Regions from separate parts of the Pseudomonas sp. CLCA07 genome, predicted to be linked through region 2. Evidence: riboswitches for the same ligand, from Rfam matches in the RefSeq annotation. Region 2 holds a riboswitch; the other holds the start of a gene.

Region 1 (5,335 bases), 1.1 Mb from region 2:
GTTGCAGTTCAATTGGACGCGGCCCGCTCCAAGGCTCGGCCAGCGCGCAATCCAGCGGATCGAATCCAAGCTCGAAGGCCTTGGCCAACGCCCGCAGCAAACTGGATTGCGCACCACGGCCATCACCGCGCGGTATCCGCAGCAAGGCCAGCAAGGTGTCGATGCGCAACCGCCCGGTCGGTGATTCGCCGAATATGTGCAGGCCATCGCGAATCTGCGATTCCTTCAAATCGCACAAGTACGTGTCCAGACGCGGCAACCAGATCGCCGCATCGGCATCGCTGTCGAGTTTTTCATCCAGTTGCAGTTCGCGGTCGATGTGGGTTTCGCGCACCAGTTGCAGAATGTCGCGCTGTAACTCGCGGGCGCGACGCGGATCGAGCAGTTGCGCTTCGTAATACTCATCGGCCAGCAGCTCAAGGTTGCGCAGTGGCCCATAGGTTTCAGCACGCGTCAGCGGCGGCATCAGGTGGTCGATAATCACTGCCTGGGTGCGGCGCTTGGCCTGTGCGCCCTCGCCCGGATCGTTGACGATAAACGGATAAATGTTCGGCAGCGGCCCGAGCAGTGCATCCGGCCAGCAGTTTTCCGACAGCCCGACGCCTTTGCCCGGCAGCCATTCGAGGTTGCCGTGCTTGCCGACGTGAATCACGCCGTGGGCACCGTAGGTGTTGCGCAGCCAGAAATAAAACGCCAGATAGCCGTGAGGCGGGACCAGGTCCGGGTCGTGATACACCGCGCTCGGGTCCACCTGATAACCACGCGCCGGCTGAATGCCGACGAAGGTCAGACCGAAGCGCAGGCCGGCGATCATCATGCGCCCGCCACGGTACATCGGATCGTTTTCGGGCGTGCCCCAGCGTTCCAGCACCGCTTGGCGGTTCGCCTCGGGCAAGGCGTCGAACATGCGCTTGTAAGCGTCCAGTACGAGGCTTTGATGACACGGACGCTGGTCTAAGGTTTCGAGGTCGTTGCTGACACCGCCGAGCAATTGCTGGATCAGTGCGGTGCCGCTGTCCGGCAATTCGGCCGCCAACGGATAACCTTCTTTATGCAGCGCACGCAGGATATTCAATGCGGCGGCCGGGGTGTCGAGACCGACGCCATTGCCGATGCGTCCATCACGGGTCGGGTAGTTGGCAAGGATCAGGGCGATGCGTTTTTCGCTGTTCGGTACCCGCGCCAGATCGATCCAGCGCCGCGCCAGTTCGGCGACAAAATCCATGCGTTCCGGCTGAGGTCGATAACACACCACATCGGACTGACTGCGCTCGCTACGCCACGCCAGGTCCTTGAAACTGATCGGACGGCTGATGATGCGGCCGTCCAGTTCCGGCAGCGCGATGTGCATCGCCAGATCACGCGGGCCGAGACCCTGCTCGCTGGCGCGCCAACCGGGCTCGTTGTCCTGGGCGCAGATAGCTTGAATCACCGGGATGTCGCGGCGAAACGGGCGCAGGTGCGGCGCTTCGGGGCTGGATTGGGCGAAACCGGTGGTGTTCAAAATCACCCCTGCCTCGACTTCATCCAGCCAATCCTCGACCACCGTCAGGCAGCCGGGCTCTTTCAAACTGGCCACGGCAATCGGCAAAGGGTTCAACCCCGCCGCCTGCAAACGCTGGCAGAAAACATCGATAAAACCGGTATTGGCCGCCTGCAAATGCGAGCGGTAAAACAGCACCGCTGCCACCGGTTGATCGGCCTGCCAGTCGGCTTGCCAATCGCTCAGTGATGCGGGGCTTTTGTGCGGGTGATAAATCGCCGTGCGCGGCAGAACTTGCGGCTCGGCCCAGGCGTAATCGCGGCCCAACCAGCGAGTGGCCAGACAACGGAAAAAATCCAGAGCATTGCCCATGCCGCCCTGACGCAAAAACTGCCAGAGCCGGTCACGATCGCAGGCCTCCACGGTGCTGAGGTCGCTGAGTTCCGGGTCCGGACGATCATCGCCCGGCACCAGAATCAGCTGCACGCCCCGTTCGGACAATTGCACCAACCGCTCGACGCCATACCGCCAATAGGCGATGCCGCCGTGCAGTGAGATCAGAATCACCTTGGCGTGACGCAACACTTCATCGACATACAGATCGACCGAGGCGTGATTCTGCACTTGCATCGGGTTGGCGAGGCGCACGCTGGGATAGTCGTCGGGCAGTTGCTGCGCGGCTTCCGCGAGCAGCGCCAGGCTGGAATCGCCACTGCACAGAATCACCAGCTCGGCGGGGGTTTGTCCAAGGTCGGCAATGTTGTCATCCGACACGAAACCGCCGGGCTGGGTCCTGAGCAGGTGCATGGCTTAAACGCTGAGCGCGGCGCGCAATTGCGCTTCGAGTTGAGCGGCGTCCAGATCCTGGCCGATCAACACCAGGCGAGTGGTGCGCGCTTCATCGGCGCCCCACTGACGGTCGAAATGCTTGTCGAATCGCGTGCCCACGCCCTGAATCAGCAAGCGCATCGGCTTGTTCGGGATCGCGGCGAAGCCTTTGACGCGCAGGATGCCATGCTGGACCACCAGTTGGGTCAGCGCATCCAGCAGCAGGCTTTCGTCGGCTTGCGGCAGTTCGAGGGAGATCGAGTCGAAAGCATCGTGATCGTGGTCGTCATGGTCATCACCGTCGTGGTGATGATCGTGATGGCTGTGACGGCTGTCGATGTGTTCTTCGGAGCCGGCACCGAGGCCGATCAAAACATCCAGTGGCAGACGGCCGCTGCTGGCTTCGATGATTTTTACCGCTGGCGGCAGTTCTTCGGCAACTTCGAGGCGCACGCGGGCCAGGTCTTCAGGGCTGATCAAGTCGGCCTTGTTGAGAATCACCAGGTCGGCGCTGGCCAGTTGGTCGGCGAACAGTTCGTGCAGCGGCGATTCGTGGTCCAGGTTCGGATCGAGTTTGCGCTGGGCGTCGACCTGATCCGGGAATGCGGCAAAGGTACCGGCGGCGACGGCCGGGCTGTCGACCACGGTGATGACTGCGTCGACGGTGCAAGCGCTGCGGATTTCCGGCCATTGGAAGGCTTGAACCAGCGGCTTGGGCAGGGCCAGGCCCGAGGTTTCGATGAGGATATGGTCGAGGTCACCGCGACGGGCCACCAGTTCGCGCATCACCGGGAAGAATTCTTCCTGAACGGTGCAGCACAGGCAGCCGTTGGCCAATTCATAAACGCGGCCGTTGGCTTCTTCTTCGGTGCAGCCGATGGAGCACTGCTTGAGGATTTCGCCGTCGATGCCCAACTCGCCAAACTCGTTGACGATCACCGCAATGCGACGGCCCTGAGCGTTGTCGAGCATGTGCCGCAGCAAGGTGGTTTTGCCCGAACCGAGGAAGCCGGTAACGATAGTGACGGGGAGTTTGGCCAGTGTTTTCATCGGATGCCCTTTGGCAAGGTGGCGGGCAAACGGGACGACAACCGGCAACGCGCACGCGCATGCCTGAAGAGTTCGCCACCGGATCACCCCGCCCGGTTGAAAGTGAGAATCTGTGTCGAGGCAGGTCTCCTGGCTGACGGCTGGCCAGTCGTTTGACTGGCGGTTGCTGCGCCTTCCCGCTCGCGCCATGGCTGGCGCATGCAGTGGCATGGCAGAAACTGAACCGTTCACAGTTGCGGGGGCAGCCGCGGCATTGACCGCGTTCCCTTCTTAGCTTCGGCTAAACGCCGAAGAACCTCGAAAGCGCAAGGCTACGCATCGCGCAGGGGTGGGTCAATGTTCATCAGTTGTTTGCGATCACTGTGGCGAGGGGGCTTGCCCCCGTTGGGTTGCGAAGCGACCCCCTGTTTTCTCCAGGCAAAACCTGCTCACTGGTTTTGCGACGGCTGCGCCGCCGAACGGGGGCAAGCCCCCTCGCCACAGAGTTGCGAACCCTTGCCAATTGACGCGTATCCCCCGCCCATGCTTTCCTACGCACTTTGTTACGGGTGCCCTTCACAGGGTGAAACGGGAAACCGGTGAATCATGTGCTTTACTCAAAGCCATGTCAGTCCGGTGCTGCCCCCGCAACGGTAAGCGAGCGAAGCATCAAATCCACTGTGCCAGCAGTTCGGCATGGGAAGGTGATGCTTGCAGGTCAAGGCGAAAGCCTGCGCCCCTCGTGAGCCCGGAGACCGGCCCGCAACACAAAGTGACCCCTATGGTCACTGAACAACAAACCCGCGGTGGGCGGGCGCTGTTTGAACGTCTGCGTGCCCGACTCGCAGGGGTTTTCCATGCGCTCTATTCACCCGCTGACAGACCAGAGGGATGCGCCATGTCGATTATCAGCAGTACCGGCAGCAACACGGACAAGAGCACCGCCAGCACCACCACAACCCTGACTCAACGCCTGACCGCCGCCGTATGTGCGTCGATCCTCGGCGCATGCCTTGTGTATTTCGCCGGTTTCTCGCACATCGAAGCGGTGCACAACGCCGCGCACGATACCCGTCACAGCTCAGCTTTCCCGTGCCATTGAGACCTGCCCAAATGATTAAGCGTATTGCGCAAACCGCAGGTTTCACTGGGTTGCTGGCCGCCCTGTTGCTGACGCTGCTGCAAAGCTTCTGGGTCGCACCGTTGATTCTTCAGGCGGAATCCTACGAAAAAACCGAGCCGGCGCTGGTTCAACCCCATGAACACGCCGATGGCGCCATGGCCGGCCATACCCACGACGCCGAGGCCTGGGAGCCGGAAGATGGCTGGCAGCGCGTGCTGTCGACTACCGGCGGCAACCTGGTGGTGGCCGTCGGTTTTGCCCTGATGCTTGCCGGCCTGTACACCTTGCGCGCACCGACCAAAACGTCTCAGGGCCTGCTCTGGGGTCTGGCCGGTTATGCGACCTTCGTACTGGCGCCGACCCTTGGCCTGCCACCGGAACTGCCGGGCACTGCGGCAGCAGATCTGGCTCAACGGCAAATGTGGTGGATCGGCACCGCCGCCTCCACCGCTGTCGGGATCGCATTGATCGTGTTCAGCCGGCACTGGCTGATGAAAGTGCTGGGCGTGGCGATTCTGGCCACTCCGCATATCATCGGCGCACCTCAGCCGGAAGTGCATTCGATGCTCGCGCCGGAAGCGCTGGAAGCGCAGTTCAAAATCGCTTCGCAGCTGACCAACGTGGCGTTCTGGCTGGCCTTGGGCCTGGTCAGTGCCTGGTTGTTCCGCCGCAAAAGCGATGGCCAATACCACGCATGACAGAGGCCAGCACTGTGCCGACGCTAGTGGTCGGCCTGGGCTGCCAGCGCGGCTGCCCCGCCAGCACGCTGCGGGCATTGCTTGATCAGGCATTACAGGCTCATCAAATCGGACTTCACGAGATAAAGGCCCTGGCCAGCATTGACCTGAAGCGCGACGAATTGGGCCTGATCG
Region 2 (5,335 bases):
CCCGCGACTGGCGGCACGGTGAAGCTCGACAGTCTGTCCAAAGCCTATTGGCAAAGGGCATACCTGAGCGCCAAACGCGTTCTGCAGCCCCAGCACCTGGCACGCAATCCGTGATAAAGCGCTGAACCCTGTAGGAGCGAGCTTGCTCCCACAGGAGGGCGATTATTTGGCTGCGGTCACGCGCCACACCTTATTCCCCACATCATCCGCCACCAGCAAGCCACCCTGTTGATCGATCACCACGCCCACCGGCCGGCCCCTGGCTTCTTCGTCTTCATTGAGAAAACCAGTCAGCACATCAACCGGTTGCCCCTTCGGTTTGCCGCCCGCAAACGCCACGAAAATCACTTTGTAGCCACTGTGCGGTTTACGGTTCCACGAGCCGTGCTGGCCGATGAAAGCCCCTTCCTTGAATTGCGCGGGCAGGGTGTTGCCTTCAGCGAACGTCAGGCCCAGCGATGCAGTGTGCGGACCCACCGCGTAGTCCGGCTTGATGGCCTTGGCCACCAGGTCCGGATTTTGCGGCTCGACGCGAATGTCGACATGTTGGCCGTAATAGCTGAATGGCCAGCCATAGAACCCGCCATCCTTGACCGAGGTGATGTAGTCCGGCACCAGGTCGCTGCCGATCTCGTCCCGCTCGTTGACCGCCGTCCACAGCGCGCCGCTGCGGGGCTCCCAGGCCAAGCCGTTGGGATTGCGAATCCCGGAAGCGAATATCCGGTGATTGCCGGTGGCGCGGTCCACTTCCCAGATCGCCGCGCGGCCTTCTTCCTGGTCCAGGCCATTTTCCCCGACGTTGCTGTTGGAGCCCACCGTGACGTATAGCTTGCTACCGTCTTTGCTGGCGATGACGTTTTTGGTCCAGTGATGATTCAGCGTGCCCCCTGGCAGATCAACCACTTTGATCGGTGGTGACTTGATCGCCGTGTCACCGCTTTCATAGTGAAAACGCAGCAAGCGGTCGGTGTCCGCCACGTACAGGTCATTGCCGACCAGCGTCATGCCGAAGGGCGAATTGAGGTTTTCCAGGAACACCGTGCGGGTTTCGGCGATGCCGTCGTGGTCCTTGTCACGCAGCAGCGTGATGCGGTTCGGGCTGGGGACTGCAGCACCGGCGCGGCCCATGGCTTTGCCCATGACCCAACCACGAATGCCTTTGCGGTCATCGGGTTTGGGCGGCGCGCTGGTTTCGGCCACCAGCACGTCACCGTTGGGCAGCACGTAGAGCCAGCGCGGGTGATCGAGGCCTTCAGCAAAGGCGGCCACTTGGGTCCCGGCGGCAGCTGTGGGTTTGACGCCGTCTGGCCAGCCGACCGCCTGAGCGACGTTCACCGTCGGGATCAGGGTTTTATTCGGTTCGGGTAGCTTGGGTGACGGGCCGGTGCCGTCGGAGACTTGCAGGCGGGAGGTTTCACCACAGGCGGCAAGCCCTCCGGCGAGCACGATGACGAGAACAATCGGGGACTTGCGCATGCTGGTCTTCCCTATGAATGCAGTGTCTTATTCATAGAGAAGATAAACGCAGCGATGGTTCAACCGGTCAGCCGCGAGCTTCCTTGAACAAGACGGCGATGCCCGGGTGATAGTTACCGGCTTCGTTACGCAACTTGCGGTAGGCGTAGGGGAAATACCAGGCCACCGTGCAGCAATGTTCCTTTTGCAGGTCGTCGACCATGTCCTGAAGTTCTTCCGGGGTGGCGCTCTGCTGGGCTTTTTGCGGGGCAACGAACAAACAGCCGAGTTTCAGGTCGCTGGCGTAGCTGATGCGTTTGGCGTCGCTGGTGATGTCCTGCAACGCCTGCGTCAGGTTCAGGCTGTTGACCTTGGGCCAGCGTTGAGTGGCCTGAAGATAGGCACGCTGTTCGGCGGTCGCGATAAACAGATCGGCGCGGGCGTTGCGTTCGCCCTCTTCGATTTGTTTGCGCGTCGGTGTGTTTTGCAGTGTGACCATTTCCGCCATCCACGCAGCGGTAGAGAGCAAGCCAAGGTTGGCCTTTTCGTCATGCCAGTAAGGCGCTTCGTTATCGCCGCGAGTCGTGTTGTAGCGGTCGATACAGTCAAACCAGCGTTCCAGCACCGGCCGCAGGAATTCCAGCTTCGGATTGCTGATGATCATGCCTTGCATGTTACTCACCCTTGTAATTGTGTTGTTGTTGGGTTGTGGCTCTTTGATATCACTGCTGGCCGTGTGCTGCAAGATTGGCGTCAGTAAATTGGCCGGCGGCAGTATATCGCTCGCTGCGGCTTTGTCTTCATTTGACGCTCCACCCCCAACCCTCTAACCTTCGCGGCTTGATTCAGGTGCTCTGTGGCAGTGGCCGACAGAGTGAAACAGGGAAGCCGGTGAGTGACTATCGTCAAACGACGAATCCTCACGATCCCGGCGCTGCCCCCGCAACGGTAAATGAGTGAAAGCTGCGTCTTGAGCCACTGTGTCGAGTGACATGGGAAGGCGCGCAGTCCGGCATAACGCCGCTCATGAGCCCGGAGACCGGCCTGATTCATCCAGTGGCATCACGGTGGGCGATGCCAGGCTTCTTGCCGTCTATTCTTGTGCCTGCCCGCCGTTATCCAGCCTCAACGGAGAGCTCCCCCCATGACCGATACCCCTGATCGTGACGAACGTCATTTGGCGCGCATGCAGCGCAAAAAAGCCGTGATTGACGAACGCATCGCCAATTCCCCGAACGAGTGCGGCTTGCTGCTGGTGCTGACCGGTAACGGTAAAGGCAAAAGCAGTTCGGCATTCGGCATGCTCGCCCGATCCATGGGCCACGGCATGCAATGCGGTGTGGTGCAGTTCATCAAGGGCCGCAACAGCACCGGCGAAGAACTGTTCTTCCGCCGCTTCCCGGAGCAAGTGCGTTTCCATGTCATGGGCGAGGGCTTTACCTGGGAAACCCAGGACCGCCAGCGTGACATTGCCGCCGCCGAAGCCGCCTGGGCAGTGTCCCGTGAATTGCTCAGCGATCCGTCCATCGGTCTGGTGGTGCTGGATGAGTTGAACATCGCCCTCAAGCACGGCTACCTCGACCTCGATCAGGTGCTCAGCGATTTGCAGGCCCGCCCGCCCATGCAGCATGTGGTGGTGACCGGTCGAGGTGCCAAGCCGGAAATGATTGAACTGGCCGACACCGTCACCGACATGGGCGTGATCAAACACGCGTTCCAGGCCGGGATCAAAGCGCAAAAAGGCGTCGAGCTGTGAATCAACCACGTCATTGCCCGGCGGTACTGATTGCCGCGCCGGCCTCCGGTCAGGGCAAGACCACCGTCACCGCCGCCCTGGCCCGTTTGCATCGCAATCAGGGGCGCAAGGTGCGCGTGTTCAAATGCGGCCCGGACTTTCTCGACCCGATGATTCTCGAGCGCGCCAGCGGTGCGCCGGTGTATCAACTGGATATGTGGATGGTCGGCGAACAGGAAAGTCGTCGACTGTTGTGGGAAGCGGCCGGTGACGCGGACTTGATCCTCATCGAAGGTGTCATGGGGCTGTTCGACGGTACGCCGTCCAGCGCCGACCTGGCGCGGCACTTTGGTGTGCCGGTGCTTGCTGTAATCGACGGCACTGCCATGGCGCAGACCTTTGGTGCGTTGGCGTTGGGCTTGGCGAAGTATCAGCCGGACTTGCCGTTTGCCGGCGTGTTGGCCAATCGGGTTGGCACCTTGCGTCACGCGCAATTGCTCGAAGGCAGCCTGACCGAAGGTTTGCGCTGGTACGGCGCTTTGTCGCGGGAAACCGGGATCGAATTGCCTAGTCGGCATTTAGGTCTGGTCCAGGCCAGTGAGCTGAATGATCTCGATCTGCGCCTCGATGCGGCGGCCAATGCGTTGGCCAGCAGTTGCGAAGTGGCATTGCCGCCGGCGGTCGAATTTGCAGCTCCGGATGTGATCGCGGTCGAACCGTTGCTCGCGGGTGTGCGAATTGCTGTGGCCCGTGATGAAGCGTTCGCGTTCACCTACGGCGCGAGTCTGGATTTGCTGCGAGCCATGGGTGCCGAGCTATCGTTCTTCTCGCCGATCCGCGACAGCGAAATACCGGAGGCTGACAGCCTTTATCTGCCCGGCGGTTATCCGGAATTGCACCATGTGGCGCTGTCACAAAACATCTCGATGCTTAATGCGATTCGCGCGCACCATGCAGCGGGTAAACCGCTGTTGGCCGAGTGTGGCGGCATGTTGTATCTGCTCGACTCGTTGACTGATGTCGAAGGCACTCGCGCCGAACTGGTGGGGCTGCTTAACGGCGACGCGGTGATGCAAAAGCGTCTGGCCGCGTTGGCGTTGCAAGCGGTCGAACTGCCGGAAGGTGCGTTGCGCGGGCACACGTATCACCATTCGCTGACCAGTACCGAGCTTGAGCCGATTGCGCGTGGCCTGAGCCCGAATGGCGGGCGGGGTGCGGAGGCGGTTTATCGTGAGGGGCGGATGACAGCTTCTTATGTGCACTTTTATTTTCCGTCCAATCCATCGGCGGTTGCCGCGCTTTTTGCGCCTGACCTTGAGGCTGCCTTCGCGAGCAGGTCGAATCGTCGCACCGTCACTCCCACAATAGATCTACAACACCCTGTGGGAGCGGGCTTGCCCGCGAAGAGGCCATGAGCGACAACGCATTCTCCGAAGCCGAACGCGCAGCGGTCTACCGCGCCATCGCCGAACGCCGCGACATGCGTCACTTCAGCGGCGGCACCGTCGAGCCCGAACTATTGCGACGGCTGCTCGAAGCCGCACACCAGGCGCCGAGCGTCGGCCTGATGCAGCCCTGGCGCTTCATCCGCATCAGTGACCGAGCGCTGCGCGGCAAGATCCAGTTGCTGGTGGAAGAAGAACGCATCCGCACCGCCGAAGCCCTCGGCGAGCGCACCGACGAATTCATGAAGCTCAAGGTCGAAGGCATCAACGACTGCGCCGAGGTGTTGGTCGCGGCGCTGATGGACGATCGCGAGCGCCACATCTTCGGCAGGCGCACCTTGCCGGAAATGGACATGGCCTCGTTGTCCTGTGCGATCCAGAACCTCTGGCTGGCCTCTCGCGCCGAAGGCCTGGGCATGGGCTGGGTGTCGCTGTTTGAGCCGAAAGCACTGGCGGACCTGCTGGGTTTGCCGGCCGGGGCCAAGCCGTTGGCGGTTCTTTGTCTGGGGCCAGTCAAGGAATTCTATCCAGCGCCGATGCTGGTACTCGAAGGCTGGGCGCAAGAGCGTCCGCTCAGTGAGTTGCTGTATGAAAATTATTGGGGAGAGGGTCAATGAGTGTGGCGTTATTGAGTGTCGCCGCGGTTGCGCTGGACGCGCTGCTGGGTGAGCCCAAACGCTGGCATCCGCTGGTGGCGTTC

What was found. Region 2 has a riboswitch for cobalamin ahead of cobO (cob(I)yrinic acid a,c-diamide adenosyltransferase). Riboswitches for the same ligand answer to the same signal wherever they lie in the genome.
Region 1: linked by a shared signal. The riboswitch ahead of cobW (cobalamin biosynthesis protein CobW) and the one ahead of cobO (cob(I)yrinic acid a,c-diamide adenosyltransferase) in region 2 are both predicted to bind cobalamin.

The regions. Positions count from the first base shown of each region.
Region 1 covers NZ_CM132131.1:79,631-84,965, forward strand. The annotation lists gene cobN (cobaltochelatase subunit CobN) at 1-2,290, opposite strand, end outside; gene cobW (cobalamin biosynthesis protein CobW) at 2,294-3,361, opposite strand; cobalamin riboswitch at 3,464-3,676, opposite strand; cobalamin riboswitch at 3,891-4,118, shown strand; gene ACWGZX_RS00455 (CbtB domain-containing protein) at 4,239-4,442, shown strand; gene ACWGZX_RS00460 (CbtA family protein) at 4,454-5,161, shown strand; gene ACWGZX_RS00465 (cobalamin biosynthesis protein) at 5,158-5,335, shown strand, end outside.
Region 2 covers NZ_CM132131.1:1,215,213-1,220,547, reverse strand. The annotation lists gene ACWGZX_RS05595 (C40 family peptidase) at 1-114, shown strand, start outside; gene ACWGZX_RS05590 (PQQ-dependent sugar dehydrogenase) at 163-1,476, opposite strand; gene ACWGZX_RS05585 (hypothetical protein) at 1,544-2,128, opposite strand; cobalamin riboswitch at 2,286-2,517, shown strand; gene cobO (cob(I)yrinic acid a,c-diamide adenosyltransferase) at 2,600-3,211, shown strand; gene ACWGZX_RS05575 (cobyrinate a,c-diamide synthase) at 3,208-4,605, shown strand; gene bluB (5,6-dimethylbenzimidazole synthase) at 4,602-5,252, shown strand; gene cbiB (adenosylcobinamide-phosphate synthase CbiB) at 5,249-5,335, shown strand, end outside.